Regions from separate parts of the Cellulosimicrobium sp. MI9406 genome, predicted to be linked through region 2. Evidence: predicted binding sites of a transcription regulator. Region 2 holds the regulator's gene; each other region holds the start of a gene.

Region 1 (7,852 bases), on a different contig from region 2:
CCTGGCCCGACGGGAGGTTGCGCACCTTCTCCGCCACGACGCCACCCTCGAGGCCCGCGTTGACCGCGATCTGCTTGAGCGGGGCGTCGATCGCGGCGCGCACGATCTGCGCACCGGTCGCCTCGTCGCCCTCGAGCTCGAGCTTCTCGAACGCCACGGCACCGGCCTGGATGAGCGCGACGCCACCACCGGCGACGATGCCCTCCTCGACGGCAGCCTTCGCGTTGCGGACGGCGTCCTCGATGCGGTGCTTGCGCTCCTTGAGCTCGACCTCCGTCGCGGCACCCGCCTTGATGACGGCCACGCCGCCGGCGAGCTTCGCGAGGCGCTCCTGGAGCTTCTCGCGGTCGTAGTCGGAGTCCGACTTCTCGATCTCGCCACGGATCTGGTTGACGCGACCCTGGATCAGGTCGGCGTCGCCCGCGCCCTCGACGATCGTGGTCTCGTCCTTCGTGACGACGACCTTGCGCGCCTGGCCGAGCAGGTCCAGCGTCGCGTTCTCGAGCTTGAGGCCCACCGTCTCGGTGATGACCTGGCCGCCGGTGAGGATCGCGATGTCCTGGAGCATGGCCTTGCGGCGGTCGCCGAAGCCCGGGGCCTTGACGGCGACGGACTTGAACGTGCCACGGATCTTGTTGAGCACCAGGGTCGCGAGCGCCTCGCCCTCGACGTCCTCGGCGATGATGAGGAGCGAGCGGCCGGCCTTCATGACCTGGTCGAGGACCGGGAGCAGGTCCTTCACGTTCGAGATCTTGGACTCGACGATGAGGACGTACGGGTCCTCGAGCACGGCCTCCTGGCGCTCGGGGTCCGTCTCGAAGTAGCGCGCGAGGAAGCCCTTGTCGAAGCGCATGCCCTCGGTGAGCTCGAGCTCGAGGCCGAACGTGTTCGACTCCTCGACCGTGATGACGCCCTCCTTGCCCACCTTGTCGAGGGCCTCGGCGATGAGCTCGCCGATCGCGGGGTCGCCGGCGGAGATGGCGGCCGTGGCGGCGATCTCCTCCTTGGTCTCGATGTCCTTCGCGGCGTTGAGCAGCTGCTCCGTCACCGCGTCGACGGCCTTCTCGATGCCGCGCTTGACGGCGATCGGGTTGGCGCCGGCCGCGACGACGCGCAGGCCCTCGCGCACGAGCGCCTGGGCGAGCACGGTCGCGGTGGTCGTGCCGTCACCCGCGACGTCGTCGGTCTTCTTGGCGACCTCCTTGACGAGCTCCGCACCGATCTTCTCGTACGGGTCCTCGAGCTCGATCTCCTTGGCGATGGAGACGCCGTCGTTCGTGATGGTCGGCGCGCCCCACTTCTTGTCGAGCACGACGTTGCGGCCCTTGGGGCCGAGGGTGACCTTGACGGTGTCGGCGAGCGTGTTGAGCCCGCGCTCCATGCTCCGACGAGCCTCCTCGTCGAAGGCGATGATCTTGGCCATGGGGAATGATCCTCCGCTGGTGGCGTATGGCGGTCGGCCGGCGCCCGCGACGGACGGCCCACGACGGCGGCGTTCATGTCACGCCGCCAGGGCGGGCCTCACCTGTCGACCTGGTGGGTTGCGCCGCAGCCGCGTGAGCGGCTGCCTGCGCTGGTCACTTCTGTCACTCTCGTGACGAGAGTGCTAACGCCATTATTGGCACTCGCACGGTGCGAGTGCAAGACAGCGGCGCGCCACGCCGCCGCGTATCGCGAGGGGCGAAACCGCGCACCGCGCGGCTCGCTCTAGGATGCGCGGTGTGATCCGCGCAACACCGTCGTGGCGCCCCCTCGCAGCCCTGGCCGGCTTCGTGCTGGTCCCTGCCCTCGGTCTGACCGCCGCGACCGCGGTCGCGGCGCCCTCGGGCGAGCACATCGACCTCTACCAGGACGGCGTCGCGGTGACGACCGGGCCCGACGGCGGCCCCGCGGTGCTGCGCCTCGCGCCCGGCGTCGGCGCGACGTACCTCGAGGGCAGCCGCGTGCTCGACCCGGCGGCGCTCGACCCCGGCGCGCTCGCCGCGGGCGTCGACCCCGCGGACGGCGAGGCGGACCGGCTCGCGCAGGTCGCCGGGGCGCGCCTCGACGCGACGGCGCTCCTCGACCCCGGTCTCGCCCACCAGACCGCCACCGCGTCGCGGGCCTGGCTCGCGTCCGGCGTCGTACCGGGTGCGGGCGGCCCGTTCGCCGCGCTCGGCGAGGCGGCCCTGCTCGACCTGCGCGCCCTCACGCTCGACGACGGCGCCGCCCTCGCCGCGCCGTCGCCCAAGTGGCGCTACGTGTGGCCGCGCGACGCGTCGTTCACCGCGGCGGCGTTCGCACGCACCGGTCACGTCGACGACGCGCGCGCCGTCCTCGGCTTCCTCGCCCGGGTCCAGGAGGACGACGGCTCGTTCCACGCGCGCTACCTCCCCGACGGGTCGGGCGTCCCGGACGACCGGGGCATCCAGTCCGACGGCGTCGGCTGGGCCCTGTGGGCCGCGGACGTCGTGCTGGAGGAGACGCCCGCCGCGGACCGCGCCGAGGTGGCCGCCGAGCTGCGCCCGCTGGTCGACGCCGCGACGGACCACGCACTCGAGCTCGTCGACGGCGAGGACCCGCTGCCGCCGCCGTCGAGCGACTACTGGGAGGTCGAGCCCACGTCTCTCACGCTCGGGACCGCCGGTCCCCTGCTCGCGGGCCTGGAGGCCGCGGCGGACGTGTACGCGGCCGCGGGCGAGGCGCCGCGCGCGCACGAGGCGACCCTCGCTGCCGCCCGCCTGCGCATGGCGGTCGAGCGCTCGTTCGGGTCCCAGGGCTACCCGCGCCACGTCACCGGCGGCGCGCGCGACGCCTCGACGGCGTTCGTGCTGCCGCCCTTCCAGCCGGAGCCCCTCGCCGGCGCGGACGAGGCCTGGCGCACGTCCGTGCGCGAGATGCTGCGCCCGGCCGGCGGGCTCGCGCCGGGCGCGGGCTGGCGGGCCGACGGCATCTCGTGGACACCCCAGACCACGCTGTACGCGCTGGCGGCGGCGTCGTCGTCCGACCCCGAGGACCGCGCCGACGCCGAGGAGTGGCTCCGCTGGGTCGACGACCACCGCACCGCGTCCGGGGCCATCCCGGAGAAGGTCCTCGCCGACGGCTCGCCCGCCGCCGTCGCGCCGCTGTCGTGGAGCTCCGCGCTCGTCGTGCTCGCGCTCGTGGAGCTCGGCGCCCAGGGCACGCCGGGCGGCGCGGGCTGACGCTCCTCCTGGGCTCTCCCGGTCCGCTGCGGCCGGCGCGCCGGGGCTACCGGGTGGTCGCGCCGCTCGTCGCGACGGGCCCCAGGTCGGGCGCGTCACGCACGTCGAACTCGCGCCGCAGCACCCGTTGCGCGGCGTACCAGCCCCCGAGGCCGTGCACGCCCGGCCCGGGCGGCGTCGACGCCGAGCACAGGTAGACGCCCTCCAGCCCGACGGCGTAGGGGTCGAACCGGGGCGTGGGCCGCGCGACCATCTGCCACATGCTCACGGCGCCGCCCGCGATGTCGCCGCCCACGTAGCTCTCGTCGTGCGCCGCCATCTCCGCCGCGGGCACGCAGCGCGACGCCACGACGACGTCCCGGAAGCCCGGCGCGAACCGCTCGACCTGCGCGACGACGTCCTCCGTCACGTCGCGCGTCGACCCCGCGGGCACGTGCGCGTAGGTCCACAGCGGGCGCAGCCCGCCCGCCCCGCGCCCGGGGTCGACGACGGTCGGGTCGCTCACGAGCACCACGGGCCGGGCGGCGTGGCGACCAGCCGCGACGTCGGCCTCGCTGCGCGCCATCTCGGCGCGCGTCCCGCCGAGGTGCACGGTCCCCGCGCGCCCCACCTCCGGGTCGGCCCAGGGCACGGGCCCGGAGAGCACGAGGTCGACCTTCGCGGCGGCGTCGCCGTGCCGGAACCGGCGCAGCGCATCCTCCGCACGCGGCGGGAGCCGGTCCGCGAACACGTCGGCGACGACGCGCGGCGTCGTGTCGAACACGTAGGCACGGGCCCGCGGCAGGTCGGCGAACGAGCCGACCCGGTGGCCCGTGACGACGTCGCCGCCGTGGGCGCGCAGGTCGTCCTCGAGCGCGGCGACGATCGCGCCGGAGCCGCCGCGGGGCAGCGGCCAGCCGCCCGGAGCGTGGCCGAGCGAGGCCAGCAGCACCGCCGTCCCGGCCGCGGCGAGCGACGGGAGGCGCGAGATGGCGTGCGCCGCGACGCCCGTGAGGAGCGCGCCGGCCTCGTCGGTGCGGAAGCGCCGCGTCCACGCGGGGCTCCCCTGCTCCAGCACCGCCGCGCCGAACCGGGCCGTCACACCGGCGCCGCTCGGCGTGAGCACGCGCCCCGGCACCGAGCGCTTGTCACCGAGAGCGACCGCGACGACGTCGCGCCACCCCTCGGCGAGCGGGCCGAGCAAGGCGCGCCAGGCGGCGCCGTCGACCCCGAGCCGCTCGACCGTGCGCTCGAGGTCGTGATAGGCCACGCCCGCACGACCCCCGTCGAGGGGGTGGGCGTACGAGACCTCCGGCGCGAGCAGCTCCACGCCGCGCGCGCCGAGGTCGAACGCCTCGAAGAACGGCGAGGCCCACGCCATCGGGTGCACCGCCGAGCACACGTCGTGCACGACGCCGTCGGCCAGCCCGAGGTCGAGCGTGCGGGCCCCGCCGCCCGACGTCGGCTGCGCCTCCAGCACGCGCACGGAGAGACCGGCGCGTGCGAGGGTCACGGCGGCGGCCAGGCCGTTGGGGCCCGAACCGACGACGACGGCGTCGAGATCCTCCGTCACGCGACCCTCGGAGCCGGGCTCAGAGCGGCCGCACCTGCTCGGCCTGCGGGCCCTTGCTGCCCTGGCCGAGCTCGAACTCGACCTCCTGGCCCTCGTCGAGCGTGCGGTAGCCGTCCGTCTGGATCGCGCTGAAGTGCACGAAGAGGTCCTGCCCACCCGCTGCGGGCGTGATGAACCCGTAGCCCTTCTCGGCGTTGAACCACTTCACGGTCCCCTGAGCCATGTACGTCTCCTCGTGCATCGTCGCCCGCGAGGCGACCGCCGCCCCGTGGTAGCCCGAGCCTAGCCCGCAGGCGGCGTGCACGGAAGGTCGAACAGCAGGTCGCGATTCTCGGACTCCGGGCCGAACGAGCAGGTCACGCGGGTGCTGCCCTCGGATCGCGGAAGCTCCGCCGGACCGGGCGGACGAACCGTCAGCCGACCGGGGCGAGCTCCGACTTGACGATGACGACGACGTCGCCGGAGCGCAGCGTCTGCTGACTCACCTGCTCCGCGGGGATGCCGAGGATCGCGGCGACTGCGGCTGCGCTGTCAGCGCGGTCACCCGCGTACCAGACCGAGGTCACCGAGACGGCGTCGGGATCACCCTCGTAGTCGGCCGCCTCGACGTTCGTGAAGCCCTGGTCCGTCAGCGCGTCGCGCCCCTTGCCCGCTTCACCGCCGATGCCGCTGGCGTTCAGGACGCGCACGCTCGCCGACGGGTCGGCCGCCGCCATGAGCGTCGCGAGGTCCGGGGTCTCGGGCGTCTCCTCGGTCGCGGGCGGCTCCTCCGCAGCAGGGGGCTCCTCGGTCGCGGGCGGCTCCTCCGCCGCGGGCGGCTCCTCGGCCTCCGCGGGCGGCGGCTCCGTGGACTGCGCCTGCGGCGGGTCCTCCGTGGCACCGTTGTCGGACAGCAGCGCGACGCCCCCGTACGCGAGGCCGGCGAAGACGACGGCGACCAGCAGGAACGGCCACGTCTTGCTCCACCCGCTGCGCGGCGTGCGGTGCACCCCCACGGGCGCACCCTGCGGCGCGGGCGCGTCGAACTCGTCGGGCGCGTAGGGGTAGCGGCTCTTCGTCACGGCGACAGGGTAGCCCGGTCGGGGCTCTCGGCTAAACGCCCTGTTCGCCCGGACTTCACGCGGTGCCCGTCGTCCCGGGTCAGAGGCCCTCGAGCCGGCGCGCCGTGCGCGCCCGCTGCCGGGTGGACCGCATCCGCCGCAGGCGCTTGACGAGCATGGGGTCGTGCGCGAGCGCGGCCGGGGAGTCGATGAGCGCGTTGAGCACCTGGTAGTAGCGCGTCGCGGACATGTCGAACAGCTCGCGCACCGCCTGCTCCTTGGCGCCCGAGTACTTCCACCACTGCCGCTCGAACGCCAGGATCTCCTGGTCCCGCTCGCTCAGGCCCGACGCCGGCGCCTCCGAGGTGGTCGGGTCGCCGACCGCGTCGGGTCCGTCGAGCACGTACGCCGCCTCGCTCATCGTTCCCTCCTGCACTCTCTCGTCACCGGACCTGCGCACTCCCGCGCGCGGCCGCCTCTCAGCCTACGCACGAACCACACCCGTGTCATTCGTCCTCGCCGCACGCTGCGGACGTGCCGAGGACGCCGGTTAGGCTCGGGGCCGTGGAGAGCGCACCCGCCCAGCCCGTCGCCGTCGACCCGGTCGCGACCGCCTCGACGGCCGACCCCCGTCCGGCCCTCGCGAGCATCATGGCGCCCGACTGGGCCGAGGCCCTCGCGCCCGTCGAGCCGCAGCTGCACGCGCTCGGCGACTTCCTGCGCGCCGAGGTGGCGGCCGGACGGGAGTACCTCCCCGCGCCGTCGGCCATCCTCAACGCGTTCTCGCGCCCCCTGGCCGAGGTGCGGGTGCTCGTCGTCGGGCAGGACCCGTACCCCGCGCCCGGGCACCCGATGGGGCTGTCGTTCTCCGTGCAGCCGCACGTGCGCCCCGTGCCCCGCTCGCTCCAGAACATCTTCGCCGAGCTCGCGGACGACGTCGGCGCCCCGACCCCCGCGAACGGCGACCTGTCCGCGTGGAGCGACCAGGGCGTCATGCTCCTCAACAGGGTGCTCACGGTCCGGCCGGGCGAGCCCGGGTCGCACCGCGGCCAGGGCTGGGAGGCCGTCACCGAGGCGGCGATCCGCGCGCTCGTCGCGCGCGACGCCCCGCTCGTCGCGATCCTCTGGGGTCGCGACGCCGCGACCCTGCGCCCGATGCTCGGCGACACCCCCGTCGTCGCGAGCGCCCACCCGAGCCCGCTCTCCGCGCGCCGCGGGTTCTTCGGGTCGCGCCCGTTCTCGCGCGTCAACGAGCTCCTCGTCGCCCAGGGCGCCGCCCCCGTCGACTGGACCCTCCCCACCACCTGATCTCCGCCCGCCCCGGCCCCCGGCCCGCGGCCGAGCAGGTGGTCCTGGCTCGTCCGCGCCGCGTGACGCGCCAGGACCACCTGCTCGACCCGCCAGGATCGCCGGGTCGACGGCACGCCGCCCCGCAGGAGCAGAATGGGGCGGGTGACGACGCAGAACCCGACGACCACTCCCCTGGCCGGTGACACCGCCGACGCACGCCGACCCGACGACCCCGCTCCGCGCTGGACGAGCTACGTCGCGATCGGCGACTCGTTCACCGAGGGGCTGTGGGACCCGTACCCCGGCGAGGAGGACCACCAGCGAGGATGGGCCGACCTCCTCGCCCAGCACCTCGCGGCCCGGCGCGTCGCCGCCGGCGAGGACCCGCTGCGGTACGCGAACCTCGCCATCCGCGGGCGCAAGCTGCGCTCGATCCTCACGGAGCAGGTGCCGGCGGCGCTCGAGCTCCGGCCGGACCTCGTGAGCGTCATCGGCGGCGGCAACGACATCCTGCGGCCGAACGCCGACGTCGACCGCCTCGCGCGCAACCTCGAGCACGCTGTCTCGCGCCTGCGCGGCGCGGGGATCGACGTGCTCATGGCGACCGGCTTCGACGCCTCGCAGTCGCCGCTCGTCGGCCTCACGCGCCCGCGCGTCGGCGTGTACAACGCCCACATCTGGTCGATCGCGCGCCGACAGGGCGCGTACGTGCTGGACCTGTGGGGCATGCGCGCGCTCCAGGACTGGCGCGTGTGGTCGGAGGACCGCATCCACCTGACGCCCGCGGG
Region 2 (7,852 bases):
CGGCTCGACAGGATGTTGAGCGTCAGCACCTCGGCCGGGCGCGACGCCGTCGCGGCGGTGAGCATCGCGATGGACCGCGTCACGACGTCGGCCGTGAGCTGGGTGCCGGCCTCGACGACCTCGACGAGCTCGTCGAGCAGGCGCGCGGCGAGCGCGACCTCCCCCGGAGGGCCGGCGACCGCGATCTCGTTGCCCCGCACGTGCACGTCGACGGCGGGGAACCCCTCCTCGACGGCCCGGAGCACGGAGTCGCGGCTACCGAGGAGCGCCACCATCGGCACGTGGTTCGGGATGACGATGCGGTGCTCGACCCGGTGCGACGAGGGGTCGGGTTCTCGGGACAGAGAGGTCATGAGCCGGCTTGCGCCGCTGCGCTCCTTCGGTCGGGCAGTGGGTCCGGGACGGCCACCGCCCCGCAGATCGCTTCCATCGTACCGAGCGCGGCCGGGCGTCACACGCGCTTTCGCGCAGGGCTCAGGCGGGCGACCAGCCGAGCTCGGCGCCCGCGATGACGTGGCCGTGCACGTGGAACACGCTCTGGCCGGCGCGCGGCCCCGAGTTGAAGATGAGCCGGAACTGGCCGTCGGCCAGGTCGCCCGCCACCTCGTCCGCCAGCGCGACGACGTCGCCGAGCAGCTCCGGGTCCGCCGCCGCGAGCTGGGCGATGTCGCCGTGGTGGTCGCGCGGCACGACGAGCACGTGCACGGGCGCCTGCGGGTCGATGTCGCGGAACGCGATCGAGCGCTCGCTGGTCGCCACGACGTCGGCCGGCACCTCCCCCGCGACGATGCGGCAGAAGAGGCAGTCCGGGTCGGTGCGCAGGTCGGTGCTCGTCATGACCCCGAGGCTAGACCACGCGTCCCGGCCACGCCCCAGCGGCCGAGCCGCTCGGCGAGCAGCGCCACGGCCACCGGTCCGGCGGTCGACGTGCGCAGCACGTGGGGCCCCAGCCGCGCCGCGACCGCGCCGGCCTCCGTGAGGTCGGCGAGCTCGCGGTCGGAGATCCCGCCCTCCGGGCCGACGACGACGAGCACCTCGGGCGCGGGCGCGCCGTCCGTGGCCGGACCGGCGGGCAGCCCGACGTCGGCGAGCGGCGTCGTCGCCTCCTCGTGCAGGACGATCGCCCGACCGCCCGCCGCGACGACGTCGACGACCCGCGCCGCGAGGCCGCGCGAGTCGAGCGCGACCTCGACGCGGGGCAGGCGCGCGCGCCGGGCCTGCTTGGTCGCCGTGCGGACCGTCGCGAGCCACCGCGCGCGGGACTTCGCCGCGCGCTCGCCGCGCCACACGACGACGGAGCGCTCCGCCTGCCACGGCACGACCACGTCGACGCCGATCTCCGTCGCCGCCTCGATCGCCATCTCGTCGCGGTCACCCTTGGCGAGCGCCTGGACGAGCGTCACGACGACGTCCGGCGCCGGCTCGCGGTCCACCTCCTGCACGAGGAGCGTCACGCGGCCCGACTCGGCGTGCTCGACGACGCAGCGCAGCCGGAGCCCGTCACCGTCGACGACGTCGACGCGCTCGCCCGCGCCGCGCCGCTGCACGACGCCCGCGTGCCGGCCCTCCGCGCCGTCGAGCACGTACCGGTCGCCGGGCGCGACGCCGTCGGTCCCCGTCTCGGCGAGGAACACCGGAGCACTCATGCGCGCGCCCCGCTCAGCGGCCGGAGAGCTTGTCGCGCAGGCGCGAGAACACGCCCGGGTGCGCGGCGGCGAGCCGGGGCTCGGGCCGCTCCTCGCCGCGCAGCGCGGCGAGCGAGCGCAGGAGCTGCTCCTGCTCGGGGTCGAGGGCAGTGGGCACCTGGACCTCGATGTGGACGTTGAGGTCGCCGCGCCCGCTGCCGTGCAGGTGCCCGACGCCGAGGTTCTTCAGCGTGACGATCTGGTTCGGCTGCGTGCCGGGGCGCAGGTCGATCTCCTGGAGCCCGTCGAGCGTCTCCAGCTCGAGCACGGTGCCGAGGGCGGCCGCCGTCATCGGCACCTGGAGGGTGCAGTGCAGGTCGTCGCCGCGGCGCACGAACGTGTCGTGGTTGCGCTCGCGGATCTCGACGTACAGGTCGCCCGCGGGGCCGCCGGCCGGGCCGACCTCGCCCTGCGCGGTGAGCTTGATGCGCGTGCCCGTGTCGACGCCCGCCGGGACGTTGACCGTGATGCTGCGGCGGCTGCGCACGCGGCCCTCGCCCGAGCACTCCGCGCACGGCTCGGGGATGACGGTGCCGAAGCCCTGGCACGCGGCGCACGGCGCGCTCGTCATGACCTGGCCGAGGAACGAGCGCGCGACGCGCTGGACCGTGCCGCGGCCGTGGCACACCTCGCACGTGCGGGGCGAGGTGCCCGGGCGGCAGCAGGTGCCGCCGCACGTGCCGCACACGACCGCCGTGTCGACCTGGAGCTCGCGCTGCGCGCCGAACGTCGCCTCGGAGAGGTCGATGTCGAGCCGCACGAGCGCGTCCTGGCCGCGGCGGGCGCGCGGGATCGGGCCCTGCTGCGCCTGGGCGCCGCCGAAGAACGTCTCGAAGATGTCCTGGAAGCCGAACCCGCCGCCCATGGGGCCGCCGCCCCCGCCGCCGGGGGCGCTGGGGTCGACGCCGAGGTCGTACTGCTGGCGTTTCTCCGGGTTGGACAGCACCTCGTAGGCGCGCGCGACGTCCTTGAAGCGGTCGCCCGCCTCCTCGCCCGCGACGTCCGGGTGCAGCTCGCGCGCGAGCTTGCGGTACGCCTTCTTGATCTGGTCCTGGCTGGCGTCACGGGCCACGCCGAGGATCTCGTAGTAGTCGCTCACACGTCACTCTCTGCTGGTGCGGGTCGTGAGGCCGGCGCGGGGCCGGTCGGGAGGGGTCGGGGGTGGTCGTCGAGCGGGCCCGCCGCGGGCGGGGAGACCGCGGGGCTCACGTGCCGAGCACCCGTGACAGGTAGCGCGCGACCGCGCGCACCGCCGCGATGGTGCCGGGGTAGTCCATGCGGGTCGGCCCGATCGAGCCGACGAGCGCGACCGTGTCACCGTCGTTACCGTAACCGGTCGTCACGACGGAGGTCTCCGCGAGGCCCTCGAGCTGGGTCTCGCGACCGATCCGGACGCTCACGCCCGACTCGGCGGCCATCTCGGTGAGCAGCCCGAGCAGGACGACCTGCTCCTCGAGCGCCTCGAGGACGGGGCGCAGCGCGTGCTCGAACCGCATGCCCGCGCGCGCGAGGTTCGCCGTGCCCGCGAGGACGAGGCGCTCCTCGCTCTCCTCTGCGAGCGTCTGGGCGACGAGGTCGCCCACCGCGCGGACGAGCGGGGCGTCGTCGGGGTGGAAGCTCTCGGTCACGGCGGCGAGACCGGGCGCGAGGTCCGTGAGGCGCTTGCCCGCGGCCGCGGCGTTGAGCCGTGCGCGCACCTCGACGAGGGTCCCCTCGTCCGGCAGGCTCGCGACCTCGAGCGTGCGCTGCTCGACGCGGCCCGTGTCCGTGATGATGACGACCAGGAGGCGCGACTCGCCGACGGGCACGAGCTCGAGGTGGCGCAGGCCCGACCGGCTCAGCGAGGGGTACTGCACGACGGCGACCTGGCCGGTGAGCTGGGCGAGAAGGCGCCCGGCGCGCGCGATGACGTCGTCGAGGTCCACGCCCTCGGACAGGAAGGTCTCGATGGCGCGCTTCTCCGGCGCGGACAGCGGCTTGACGCCCGAGAGGCGGTCCACGAAGAGCCGGTAGCCCTTGTCCGTCGGGATCCGGCCCGCGGACGTGTGCGGCTGCGCGATGTACCCGGCGTCCTCGAGGGCCGCCATGTCGTTGCGGATCGTGGCGGGCGAGACGCCGAGGCTGTGGCGCTCGGTGAGCACGCGCGACCCCACGGGCTCGCGCGTGAGGACGTAGTCCTCGACGATGGCCCGCAGCACCTCGAGCCGGCGCTCCTCGCTCACGTCCACCTCCCGCGTGCCGCACCGTCGCCGCCCGGGCGGGCGTGCGGGCGTCGGCACTCTCGACCTCCGAGTGCCAATCCTACGCGTCCGCGCGGCCCGTCCGGCGGTCCTCCGCTCGTCGCGAACGCAGGTCGAGGAGGCCGACGACGAGCGCGACCGCGACGAGGCCGATCGTCACCAGGAGCGCCCGCCCGGTCGCGTCCGCGGCCGAGTCGCCGCTCGCGAGCCCGCCGTAGTAGACGGACAGGACCACGGAGATCCCGACGGCCGACCCGATGCGCTGGCCGAGCTGCAGCATGCTGCCCGCCACCCCGGCCCGGCTCACCGGCACCTCGGACAGCGTGAGCGTCTGGTTCGGCGCGATGACCGTCCCGCTGCCCGCGCCCGCGACGAGCAGCGCGACCGCGAGCGCCGGGCCGACGGCGCCCGGGTCGTTCCCGAGCGTGCGCACGACGACCTCCGCCGCGACCACCCCCACGAGCACGAGCACGACGCCGCCGACGACGAGCTCGCGGCCCCAGCGCGCGACCCAGCGGCCCGAGAACCACGCCGACACGCCCGACGCGACCGCGAACGGCGTGCCGACGAGCCCCGCCTGGAGCGGCGTGTACCCCAGCTCGTCCTGGAGGTAGAGCGTGACGACGAGGAAGATGCCCGTGAACCCGGCGAAGTACGCGAGGCCGAGCAGCGCGCCGTTGCGGAAGGACCCGAGCCCCACGACCTGGGGGTCGAGCACGGCCTCGCCCGTGCGCCGCTGGTAGCGCCGCTCCCACCCGACGGCGGCCACCACGGCGGCCGCGGCCGGCACGAGCCACCACCAGCGCGACGCGTCGTCGCCGCGGCCCGTCGTCGTGACGAACGGCATCATCACGCCCAGGGTCGCGGCGCCGAGCAGGCCCAGCCCGACGAGGTCGAGCCGGCGCGGCGCGCGCGCCGCGCCCGACCCGGTGCGCGGCGGCCCGGGCACGAGGCGCCACGCGAAGGGCAGGAGCACGGCGACGACGGGGATGTTCACGAGGAACACCCACCGCCACCCCGTCTCCGGGCCCGCCGCGGCGATGATGAGCCCGCCCAGCAGGGGCCCGAGCGCCGTCGAGACGCCGATGGTCGCGCCGAACATGCCGAACGCGCGCCCGCGCTCGTACCCGCGGAACTGCTGCTGGATGAGACCGACGACCTGCGGGTTGAGGACGCCTGCGCTCACGCCCTGGAGCAGGCGCGCGACGCCGAGCCACGTGTCGGTCGGCGCGAGCCCGGACGCGAGGCTCATGAGTGCGAAGCCCAGGAGGCCCGCGATGAAGAGCGGGCGCCGTGCGCCCGCGTCGCCCAGGCGCCCGGCGGGCACCAGCGCGAGCCCGAACGCGAGCGTGTAGCCGGCGACGACGAGCTGGAGCTGGGTCGGGCCCGCGTCGAGCGACGACTCGATCGACGGCAGGGCTACGTTGACGATCGACACGTCGAGCGTCGTGATGAAGCCCACCGCGAGGCAGACCGGCAGCACGCGCCAGCGGTTCGGGTCCGGCTCCGCGCGCTGCTGGCTCATCGGTCCGTGGTACCACCCCGCCCCGGGGGCGCGCGCGCCGGGAGCCGCCGTGCGCGGCCGGTCCGGGCGCCCGGGACCTTCCCGCGGGCGGCCGATCCGGCGACGCACGGGGCGATCTCGGTGGTGAGCGGCGGACGCTGGCCTAGGGTGACGCCGTGTCCTTCGACCGTTACGGCTCCGACGTCCTCGGCGGCACGCCCGCCCCCACCCACCACCGCGCGCGGCCCGTGTCGCGCCCGCAGCCCGCGGAGCGCGGCCTCGTCGTCGAGGAGGTGCAGACCGGGTGGGTCGGGGCCGTCGTCCGGGTCGAGAAGTCGGGCGGGATGCACGTCGTCGTGCTCGAGGACCGCGCGGGCCGGACCCGCACGTTCCCGCTCGGGCCGGGCTTCTGGGTCGACGGCGCGCCCGTCGAGCTCACCCCGCCCGTCACCTCCCGCGCCCCCGCCGCGCCGACGCGCACGGCCTCGGGCTCGCGGGCAGTCGTCGGGCAGCGGGCGCGCGTCGCGCGCGGGAGCCGCATCTGGGTCGAGGGCAAGCACGACGCCGAGCTCGTCGAGAAGGTGTGGGGCGACGACCTGCGCGTGGAGGGGGTCGTCGTCGAGCCGCTGCACGGCGTCGACGACCTCGCGGCGGCGCTCGCCGACTTCGGCCCGACGCCGCAGCGTCGCGTGGGCGTGCTCGTGGACCACCTCGTGCCCGGCAGCAAGGAGCGGCGGATCGCCGACGAGGCGCTGCGGCGCTCGCCCGCGGGCACGGTGCTCGTGCTCGGGCACCCGTACGTCGACGTCTGGCAGGCGGTGAAGCCGGCCCGGATCGGCCTCGAGCGATGGCCCGTGATCGAGCGCGGCACCGAGTGGAAGCGTGGGATCCTGCGCGAGCTCGGCTGGCCGGCGGAGAGCGCGGAGGACGTCGGCCGCGCGTGGCAGCGCATCCTCGGCACGGTCCGCACCTACGCCGACCTGGAGCCGTCGCTGCTCGGGCGCGTCGAGGAGCTCATCGACTTCGTCACCGCGCCCTGACCGGTCGCGGGCGCCCGGGACGCACCGCGCTCGAGACGCACCGCGCTCGTGACGCACCGTGCCCCGGCACCGACGGGCGGTACCGGGGCACGGCGACAGCGTCGGCCGGGTGTCAGGCGGCCGGCACGCCGCCCGTGAGACGGCGGTAGGCGTAGCCGACGGCGACGTAGCTCAGCGGGATCGTCACGAAGAGCCCGAGACCGCACGGGATCGCGCCGAGGATGTTGATCCCGACGAGGGCGAGCAGGAGCAGGAACACCTGCCCGAAGTTCTTCGCGACGAGCGAGAAGCTCGTGCGGATCGCCGTGATCGCGTCGACGCCCTGGTCGAGCGCGACGTAGTACACGAACGCCGAGAACAGCAGCATCGCGAGCCCGGGCAGGACGCACAGGACGAGCCCGATGCCGGACAGGATGCCGACGATGAGGGCGGCGAGCAGCACGTTGAGCACGTTGCCGATGCGGAAGAACGCGGCGACGTCGGGTCGACGCCCGTCCACCTCGTCGAGCGCGCCGCGCGTGAAGAACGCGGTGATGAGGTAGCCGATGGCGGTGCCGACGACCCCGAGCAGCACGCTCGTGAAGGTGAGGCCGCCGAGGGCCGCGAAGTTCGTGTCGGAGTAGTCGAACTGGTCCTGGAACTGGTCGAACCCGCCCGTGATCCAGCTCCACGCGATGTTGACGGCGAGGAAGATCAGCGCGACGAGGATCCACGGCCCCAGGTTCGACGTGACGCGGCGCCACCCGTAGGAGATCGCGTCGCCGACGCCGAACGCCGGGCCCGCGTAGCCGGGCTGGCCCCCGTACCCTCCGGCGGCACCCGGGTACGACCCGGGCGGCGGCGGGTACCCCCCGGCGGGCGGCGGGTACGCACCGGACGGGGGCGGGTACGCGCCCGGCGGGGGCGTCGCCGGTCCCCCGGCCGCGCCGTCCGGCGCACCGGCCGGGGCGCCGTAGGCACCCGGCGCCCCGTACGCGGGCGGGCCCGACGGCGGTGCGGCCGGGTCGTGCGGCGCTCCTCCGCCCGGGCCGTACGGCGAGGCGGGCGGGACGTCGCCCCCGGACGGGGCGGCGTCGGGCCGGCCGGATCCGGGACCGGCCGGTGGCGTGGCGTCCGGTCGCGGGCCGCCCGCGCCGTCGGCGGGGGTGTGCTCGTCGTCGCGGGGCGGCTCGCCGCCCGGGTTCGTGGGGTCGGTCATCGTGCACCTCGTTCCTCGTCGTCACGTGCTGCGGGCTGCACGCTCCGTCGACGTGCTGGGTCCACCTTGGCGGTTCACGGCCCGGACCGCGCGGCGAGCACCGCGGCCGTCGCACGGCGGCGGGCAGGGTGGTGCCGCCGAGGGCCTCGTCCTCGCGGGCCGCGCCCGGGTCGCGGTGGACCCGG
Region 3 (7,852 bases), on a different contig from region 2:
GTGATCTGCGCGCGCACCGACGCGAACTACACCGCGCCGGCCGCGTTCGGGCTCATGCGCGTGCGCGAGGCGCGCGGCGACCTCGACGGCGCGCTGCACGCGCTCGACCTCGTCGGCCCGACGCGCGGGTCGTACGTCGAGTCCCGCACGCTCCGCGCGCACCTGCTCGCCGCCTCGGGCCGCGGGCTGCCCGCGCTCGCCGACGCCATGGCGAGCGTCTCGACCGTCGCGATCGCGCCGCGCGAGCGGGCCGAGCTCGCGGTGGGCGTCCTGCGCTCCGCGCTCGACACCGTGACCACCTCCGGCCCGGAGCCGACCACGCGCATCGCGGGCGTGCCCGCCGACGAGCCCGCGCTGCGCGACGCGCTCGAGGGCGCGTACCGCGAGCTCGCGTCGCTCACCGACTCGCGGGACGAGCGCATCACGCTCGTGGACCGCGCGAACGAGGTGCGCCGGTGGACGCTCCGATGAGCGACTCCCCCGCGCCCGCGCCCGCACCGGTGCCCGGCGGCACGGTCGCGGAGCCGAGCGGCGTGCTCGCCTGCCCGGCGTGCGGGGAACCGTCGCCCGAGGGCGCCCGGTTCTGCGAGGCGTGCGGCACCCCGCTCGCCCCGCTCCCGACCGCGACGGGCTCGGACGCCGGGACCGGAGCTGCCGCGGACCTCGCGACCGACGCCGCGACGGACCCTGCAGCAGCCGGGACCGGGGACGGCGGGCCCGGGTCCGACGACGGGACCGCCGCCGGGACCACCGAGCCGTCGGGCGAGGCCTCCGCCGAGACCGACGGCGACGGCACCGAGAGCGGCGCGCGCCCCTGCGTGCGCTGCGGCGGCCGGGTCGCCGAGGACGGGTACTGCACCGAGTGCGGCGAGCCCGCGGCGTCGGAGCGCGACCACTGGGCCGAGCGGCCCGCGAGCTGGGTCGCCGGCGTGTGCGATCGGGGCGTGCGGCACTCGCGCAACGAGGACGCGATGGCCCTGGCGGCGAGCCCGTCCGCGACCGCCGAGCGGGCGTTCGCGGCGCTCGTCGTGTGCGACGGCGTGTCCTCCGCCCCTGACTCCGACGTCGCGAGCCTCGCCGCGGCGCGCGCCGCGCGCGACGTGCTCGCGGCGCGCGGCCCCGACGGGCCCGACCCTGTGACCGGCGAGGCCTCGGCGCGCATGGGCGCGTGGTCCGCGCTCCTCGGCGACGCGTCGCGCGCCGCGCAGGACGCGATCCTCGCGACCGTCGGCACGATGGCCGACCGCGAGAACCCGCCGTCGTGCACGTTCGTCGCGGCCGTCCTCGACGGGCCGCTCGTCGTGGCGGGCTGGGTGGGCGACTCGCGCGCCTACTGGATCCCGGACGACGGCGACGCGCACCAGCTCAGCGTGGACGACTCGTGGGCGCAGGAGATGATCGCGCAGGGCGTGCCGCGCGCCCAGGCGGAGACGTCGCCGCAGGCGCACGCCATCACGCGCTGGCTCGGCCCCGACGCCCCCGACCCGGTGGCCCGCACGGCCGCGACCCTGCCCGACCGCGACGGCTGGCTGCTCGTGTGCTCGGACGGCCTGTGGAACTACTGCTCCCCCGCGGCCGACCTGGCGGCCCTCGTGCGCAGCACGCAGGACCGCGTCGGCGACGACCCGCAGGTGCTCGCGGGCGCGCTCGTCGACTGGGCGAACGCCCAGGGCGGCCGGGACAACATCACGGCGACGCTCGCCCGGTTCTCCCGGGCGTCGTCCGCGACCCCGCCGCCGCCCCCGGCGGACCCCGCCACCGCCTGACGCGCACCGCGCGTCGGGCCCCGACGACCCGATAGCCTGCACGAACACCCGCACCACCGAAGGAGCCCCCATGGCCGAGTTCGCCGCCGAGGTCTACCAGAACGAGTTCCTGTCCGAGGGCGCGACGGACGTCCACGCGATCGTCACCGTGACGTGCCGCGGCGCCGGGAGCGCGGGGAGCGCCGGCGGCGCGGGCGGGGTGGCCGAGATCATCATGGTCGACACGTCGGGGTCGATGTCGGGGCGCAACATCGAGGCCGCGAAGCACGCCGCCCAGGTCGCGGTCGACCAGATCCTCGACGGCACGTGGTTCGCGATCGTCGGCGGCAGCCACGTCGCGAACCGTGCGTTCCCCTACCCGAACGCCCGCATGGCCATGGTCCAGATGGAGCCGGGCGCGCGGGCCGAGGCGAAGCGCGCGATCTCGATGCTCACGCCCGGCGGCGGCACGGCGATGAGCACGTGGCTGCGCCTCGCGGACCAGCTCTTCGCCACGGTGCCGCAGGCGACGCAGCGGCACGCGATCCTGCTCACCGACGGCAAGAACGAGTCGGAGCCCCGCGCCAACCTCTCGGCCGCGGTCCGGGACGTCACGGGCCACTTCCAGTGCGACGCGCGCGGCGTCGGCTCGCGCTGGCAGGTCGACGAGCTGCGCGAGATCTCCACCGCGCTGCTCGGCACGGTGGACCTCATCGCGGACCCGAACGAGATCGCCGCCGACTTCGAGAAGCTCATGCAGGCGTCGATGGCGCGCGGCGTCGCCTCGGCCGACCTGCGCGTGTGGGCCCCGCAGGGCTCGCAGGTGCTGTTCGTGCGCCAGGTCGCCCCGACCGTCGAGGACCTCACGCACCGCCGGGCCGAGGTCAACCCGCTCACGGGCGCGTACCCGACCGGGTCGTGGGGCGACGAGTCGCGCGACTACCACGTCGCGGTGCGCGTGGCCTCGAAGCCCGTCGGCTCCGAGCAGCTCGCGGCGCGCGTCCAGCTCGCCGTGAACGGCGAGGTCGTGTCCTCGGGCCTGGTCAAGGCGAAGTGGTCCGACGACGAGTCGCTCACCACGCGCATCAACCCCGAGGTCGCGCACTACACCGGCCAGACCGAGCTCGCCGCGGCGATCCAGGAGGGCCTCGCGGCCAAGGCGTCGGGCGACGAGGCGACGGCGACCGTCAAGCTCGGCCGCGCCGTCCAGCTCGCGCAGCAGACGGGGAACGAGGAGGCGACGTCGCGCCTGCGCAAGGTCGTCGAGATCGACGACGAGGAGCACGGCACCGTGCGGCTCAAGCGCAACACCTCGACGCTCGACGAGATGGCGCTCGACACCGCCTCGACGAAGACGACGCGGGTGCGTCGGTGAGCGCCGTCGTCTGCCCCAACGGGCACCCCTCGGAGTCGACCGACTACTGCGACGTGTGCGGCGAGCCCATCGCCGCGGCGTCGGCACCCGCGACGCCCGCGGCGGGCGCGGCGTCCCCTGCTCCGGGCGGGGCCTCCGCACCGGCGCAGGCCCTCGAGTGCCCGAACTGCGGCTCGCCCGCTCCTGCCGGCGCGCTGTTCTGCGAGAACTGCGGCTACGACTTCACCACCGGCGCCCTGCCCGACCCGGTGGAGCCTGCGTCGGCGCTCTCGCTCGACCCGCCGTCGCGCCCCACGCCGGCCACCCCGGCCGCACCCGCCGCTGCCCCGGCCGCACCGGAGGCGGGCCTCGCGTCGGGCGTGACGCCGCCCCCGCTCCCGGCTCCGGCCGCGTCCCCCGCGTCCGCGGCCACCCCGCCGCCGGGCGCCTCCGCACCGATCGAGGCTCCGGCGTCGACCCCGGTCCCCCGGACCGCCGCGGGTGCGCAGCCCACCGGTGCGCCCGCGGACCCGGCCGCGCCGTCGGGCGCGCACCTGCCGACGCCGCCCGTGCCCGGGCCGGACCAGTGGGTCGTCGAGATCTGGATCGACCCGGACTGGTACGCGGCCCAGCAGCCCGAGGACCCCATGCCGTCGGCGGGCCTGCCGGGGCTCGTCGTGCTGCGCGAGCGCAGCGTGCTCGTGGGGCGCCCGTCGGTCTCGCGCGGCATCCACCCGCAGGTCGACTGCGGCGCGGACACCGGCGTCTCGCGACGGCACTGCCAGCTCAGCACGGACGGGCAGCGCTGGTGGGTCGAGGACCTGCAGTCCTCGAACGGCACCTACGTGAGCCCCGCGGGCGAACCGCTCCCGACGGACCCGATCCCCGCCGGCCAGCGACGCGAGCTGGCCGACGGGGACCGCGTGTACCTCGGGGCGTGGACGCGCCTCGTCGTCCGCAAGGCGCTCCCGGGCGAGGCGTGAGCCCGGCTCAGCCCTCCGACGTCTGAGGCTCGGCCTCGGCCGTGATCTGGGTCGCCGCGCCGCCCGCGCGGTGCGCGACCTCGATCCGGCGGGGCCGGGCCTCCTCGGCCACCGGGATCGTCAGCGTCAGCACGCCGTCCTCGTACGACGCCGTGATCTTGTCGAGCGCCAGGCCGCGCCCCACCGTGAGCTGGCGCGCGTACGTGCCGGACGGCCGCTCGCGGGCGAGCCACTGGACGTCCGGGTCGGTCCGGGGGCTGCGCTCGGCGCGGATGGTCAGCGTGCGGTCCTCGACGGACACGTCGATCGTGCCCGGGTCGACGCCCGGGAGGTCCATCGTCAGCACGTAGTGGTCCCCGGCGCGGAACAGGTCGAGCGGCATGCCGCCCGAGGCCGCCGAGGCGGCGGTCGCGCGGGCGCCGGACGCGAGCTGGCCGACCAGACGGTCCATCGCGTCGAAGGTGCTCGTGAAGGGGTCGGTCATCGCAGCCACACCTCTCACCTCCTCGTCGCACGGTCCCGGACGGTCCGGGACCGGTCGGTGCTCCCGCGAGGCAGGCACCCCGCGGGCGGCTACAGCTCCTGTTTTAGCACTCTCACCTCGAGAGTGCCAAGAGGTGCGACGAGCCGTGTCGCCCGGCCGGACAGGCCGGGTTGTGCTGCTCCCACACCGACCCCGCGCCCGCGCCCCGGCGCGGTTGGAGGATCCCTCCAACGCCTTGTGCGATCCGTGCACGGCGGGCCGCGGAGGTGGTCGCGAGCGCCGTCGCCCGACGACCGCCGTCCCGGCCAGAGTGGACACGCCCGACCACCGACAGCAGGGAGCCCGCGATGACCGACGCCCGCACGGAGACGCCCGCCGCCACCCCGTCCGCCACGGCGCCCACCGCCCCGGAGGTGCTGCGCGACGCACCCCCGGACGCGCTCGACCGTCGCCGCGGCCGGTTCGCGCTCGACGCCGGCGACGCCGCGCGGGTCGCGACGTTCGCCGCGCTCCTGGCCGCGCTCGGCCTGCCCGGCTCGATCGCGCTGTTCGGCAACGCGGTGCCCGTGACGCTCCAGACGCTCGGCGTCATGCTCGCGGGGGCGATCCTCGGCGCGTGGCGCGGCTCGCTCGCCGTCGCGACGTTCCTCGCGCTCGCCGCGGCCGGGCTCCCCGTCCTCGCGGGCGGGCGCGGCGGGCTCGGGGCGTTCGTCGGGCCGTCCGCGGGCTACCTCGTCGGGTTCCTCGCCGGCGCGGCCGTCGTCGGCCTGCTCGTCGACCGGCTCCGGCGCGTCACCTTCGCGCGCGTGCTCGTCGCGTGCGTCGTCGGCGGGATCGCGATCGTCTACGCCGTCGGCATCCCGGTGCAGGCGCTCGTCACGGGCGTGCCGCTGCCCACGACCGCGCAGTTCTCGCTCGCGTTCCTGCCCGGCGACCTGCTCAAGGCGCTCGCCGCCGCCGCGATCACGGTGGGCGTCGTGCGGGCCTACCCCGCGGCCCGTCCGGTCGGGCGCACCGGACGCGTCGACCGTGCCGCGGCCGACGGCCGCCCCGCCTCCTGAACACCTGCGAGAGTGTCCGCGTGCCCGTCGCCCACGAGGTCCTGACGCACGCCGCCGACCCGGCGGTGCGCGACCGTCCCGCCCTGCGCACGCCCGAGCGGTCGCGCACCTACGCCGCGCTCGCCGCGGACGTGCGCGCGGGCGCGACGCACCTGCGCGCGTCGGGTACGCGACCGGGCGACCTCGTCGCCGTGTCGCTGCCGGACCCGCTCGACCTGCTCACGGCGATGCTGGCCGTCGACCACCTGGGCGCGACGCCGCTCGTGTGCGACGCCGCCTGGCCGCGCGCCCACCGCGCCGAGGTGCTGCGCACGCTCGCGCCGCGCACGTTCGTCGAGGTGCCGCTCCCACGCGGGACCGGCACCGCCGACGGCGCGGAGCCCGCGCCGTCGCACGTCCCCGGTCCCGACGACCTCGCGTGGGCGGGGTTCTCGTCCGGGAGCACCGGCCGCCCGCGCGCGGTCGTGCGCACGCGCGCGTCGTGGGCGGGGTCGTTCGACGCGGTCACCCGTCTCCTCGGGCTGCGACCCACCGACGCCGTCCTCGTCCCCGGCCCGCTCGCGTCGTCGCTGTACTGCTTCGCCGCCGTGCACACGCTCGCAGTCGGGGCGTGCGCCGTCCTCACGCGCACCCCGGCCGCGACGACGGCGGCGCTCGCGACGAGCGACATCGTGCACCTCGTGCCGCAGGTCCTCGACGACGTGCTCGACGCCGTCGCCGCGGGCGCGCCGTCCCGGCTGCGGCACGCGGTCGTCGGCGGGGCGTCGCTCGCGCGGGGGGCGCGGGAACGGGCGCGGGGCCTCGGCGTCGACGTGCTCGCGTACTACGGCGCCGTCGAGCTGTCGTTCGTCGCCTACGACCCCGACGGGTCCGGGATGCGCGCGTTCCCCGGCGTGGACCTGGCGGTCCGCCCCCTGCCGTCGGCGAGCGTCGGCGAGGTGTGGGTGCGCTCGCCGTGGGTGTCGCGCGGCTACCTCGCGCGCGCCACGGGACCGCTGCGGCGCGACGGCGCGTGGCACACCGTCGGGGACCTCGCCGACCCGGGGCCGGAGCCGCTCGTGCTGCGCGGCCGGGGCGACGGCGCGATCCTCTCGGGCGGCTCGACGGTCGTGCCCGAGGACGTCGAGGTCGTGCTGCGGGCCGTGCCCGGGGTGCGCGACGTCGTCGTGCTCGGGACGGCGCACCGGCGCCTCGGGGCGGTCGTGACGGCCGTCGTGGAGTGCGACGACCGGTCGGGGCTGCGTGCGCACCTCGAGCGGGTCGCCCGCGCGGCGCTCGCGCCGGCCCAGCGACCGCGGCGCTGGTACGGCACGCGCGCGCTGCCACGGACGCCGTCGGGCAAGCCCGCGCGCGGCGCGGTGAGCGAGGCCCTCGACGGGACGGACCTCGCGCGGTCGGGCCTGGAGCCGCTGCGGTGACCCGGCGGATGTTCGGGGCGACGAACGGCGCGCCCGACGCGACGCCCGTGGTGGTCGCCGCGCGCCGCACGTGGGTCGGCACGGCGGGCCACGGGCACCGGGCGCTCACCGAGGTGGACCTCGCGGCCGCGGCGCTGCGCGCGACCCTCGACGACGCGCGGGCGCACGGCGTCGACGGTGACGTCGCGGACGTCGTGCTCGGGTGCTGCACGGGCCCCGGCGGGGACGTCGCGCGCGTCGCGGCGCTCGCCGCGGGAGCGGGCGTCGGCGTGCCCGGCCTCACGGTCGACCGGCAGTGCGCGTCGGGCCTCGCGGCCGTGCTCGTCGCGGCGCAGCAGGTCCGCGCGGGCGAGGCGGCGCTCGTCCTCGCGGGCGGCACCGAGAGTGCGACGCGCTCGCCCGCGCGGGCCCACCGCACGCCCTGGGGCGACGTCCCGTACGCGCGCGCGGCGTTCGCGCCCGTGCCGTGGGCCGACCCGGGGATGGGCGCGGCGGCCGACGAGCTCGCGCGGCGCCGCGGCGTGACCCGCGAGCGCCAGGAGGCGTACGCGGTGCGCAGCCACGCGCGCGCCCGCGCGGCGCACGACGCCGGCCGGTTCGCCGCCGAGACCGTGCGCGTCGGCCCGCCGGGCCGTGCCCTGGAGCGCGACGAGCGCGCGCGCCGCCTCGACCCGGCCGTCGTCGCACGCCTCTCCCCCGCGTTCGCCCCCGACGGGACCGTCACGGCGGCGACGTCGAGCCCGGTGAGCGACGGCGCCGCGGTCGTCGCGGTGGTTCCCGAGGCGGTGCGCCGCGACCTGGGCCTCG

The links. Region 2 encodes HrcA, which represses chaperone genes, less so after heat shock. Its sites were predicted from a motif close to TTNGCACTCGNNNNNNNCGAGTGCNAA; they were not measured.
Region 1: groL (chaperonin GroEL) is a predicted target of HrcA. The motif match lies at 1,619-1,645, and genes of this name have one in related genera.
Region 3: MT994_RS14970 (Hsp20/alpha crystallin family protein) is a predicted target of HrcA. The motif match lies at 4,670-4,696, and genes of this name have one in related genera.

Annotation. Positions count from the first base shown of each region.
Region 1 covers NZ_JALIZI010000008.1:180,370-188,221, forward strand. Annotated here, with positions in the region: gene groL (chaperonin GroEL) at 1-1,423, opposite strand, end outside; gene MT994_RS15980 (glycoside hydrolase family 15) at 1,722-3,182, shown strand; gene MT994_RS15985 (NAD(P)/FAD-dependent oxidoreductase) at 3,229-4,734, opposite strand; gene MT994_RS15990 (cold-shock protein) at 4,754-4,957, opposite strand; gene MT994_RS15995 (LytR C-terminal domain-containing protein) at 5,148-5,795, opposite strand; gene MT994_RS16000 (DUF3263 domain-containing protein) at 5,875-6,195, opposite strand; gene MT994_RS16005 (uracil-DNA glycosylase) at 6,423-7,082, shown strand; gene MT994_RS16010 (SGNH/GDSL hydrolase family protein) at 7,257-7,852, shown strand, end outside.
Region 2 covers NZ_JALIZI010000002.1:501,054-508,905, forward strand. Annotated here, with positions in the region: gene MT994_RS05285 (PhoH family protein) at 1-353, opposite strand, end outside; gene MT994_RS05290 (HIT domain-containing protein) at 475-837, opposite strand; gene MT994_RS05295 (16S rRNA (uracil(1498)-N(3))-methyltransferase) at 834-1,646, opposite strand; gene dnaJ (molecular chaperone DnaJ) at 1,660-2,784, opposite strand; gene hrcA (heat-inducible transcriptional repressor HrcA) at 2,891-3,907, opposite strand; gene MT994_RS05310 (MFS transporter) at 3,987-5,450, opposite strand; gene MT994_RS05315 (DUF3097 domain-containing protein) at 5,606-6,469, shown strand; gene MT994_RS05320 (hypothetical protein) at 6,582-7,667, opposite strand.
Region 3 covers NZ_JALIZI010000007.1:289,852-297,703, forward strand. Annotated here, with positions in the region: gene MT994_RS14950 (tetratricopeptide repeat protein) at 1-471, shown strand, start outside; gene MT994_RS14955 (PP2C family serine/threonine-protein phosphatase) at 468-1,766, shown strand; gene MT994_RS14960 (VWA domain-containing protein) at 1,837-3,120, shown strand; gene MT994_RS14965 (FHA domain-containing protein) at 3,117-4,082, shown strand; gene MT994_RS14970 (Hsp20/alpha crystallin family protein) at 4,090-4,566, opposite strand; gene MT994_RS14975 (biotin transporter BioY) at 4,914-5,627, shown strand; gene MT994_RS14980 (class I adenylate-forming enzyme family protein) at 5,648-7,045, shown strand; gene MT994_RS14985 (thiolase family protein) at 7,042-7,852, shown strand, end outside.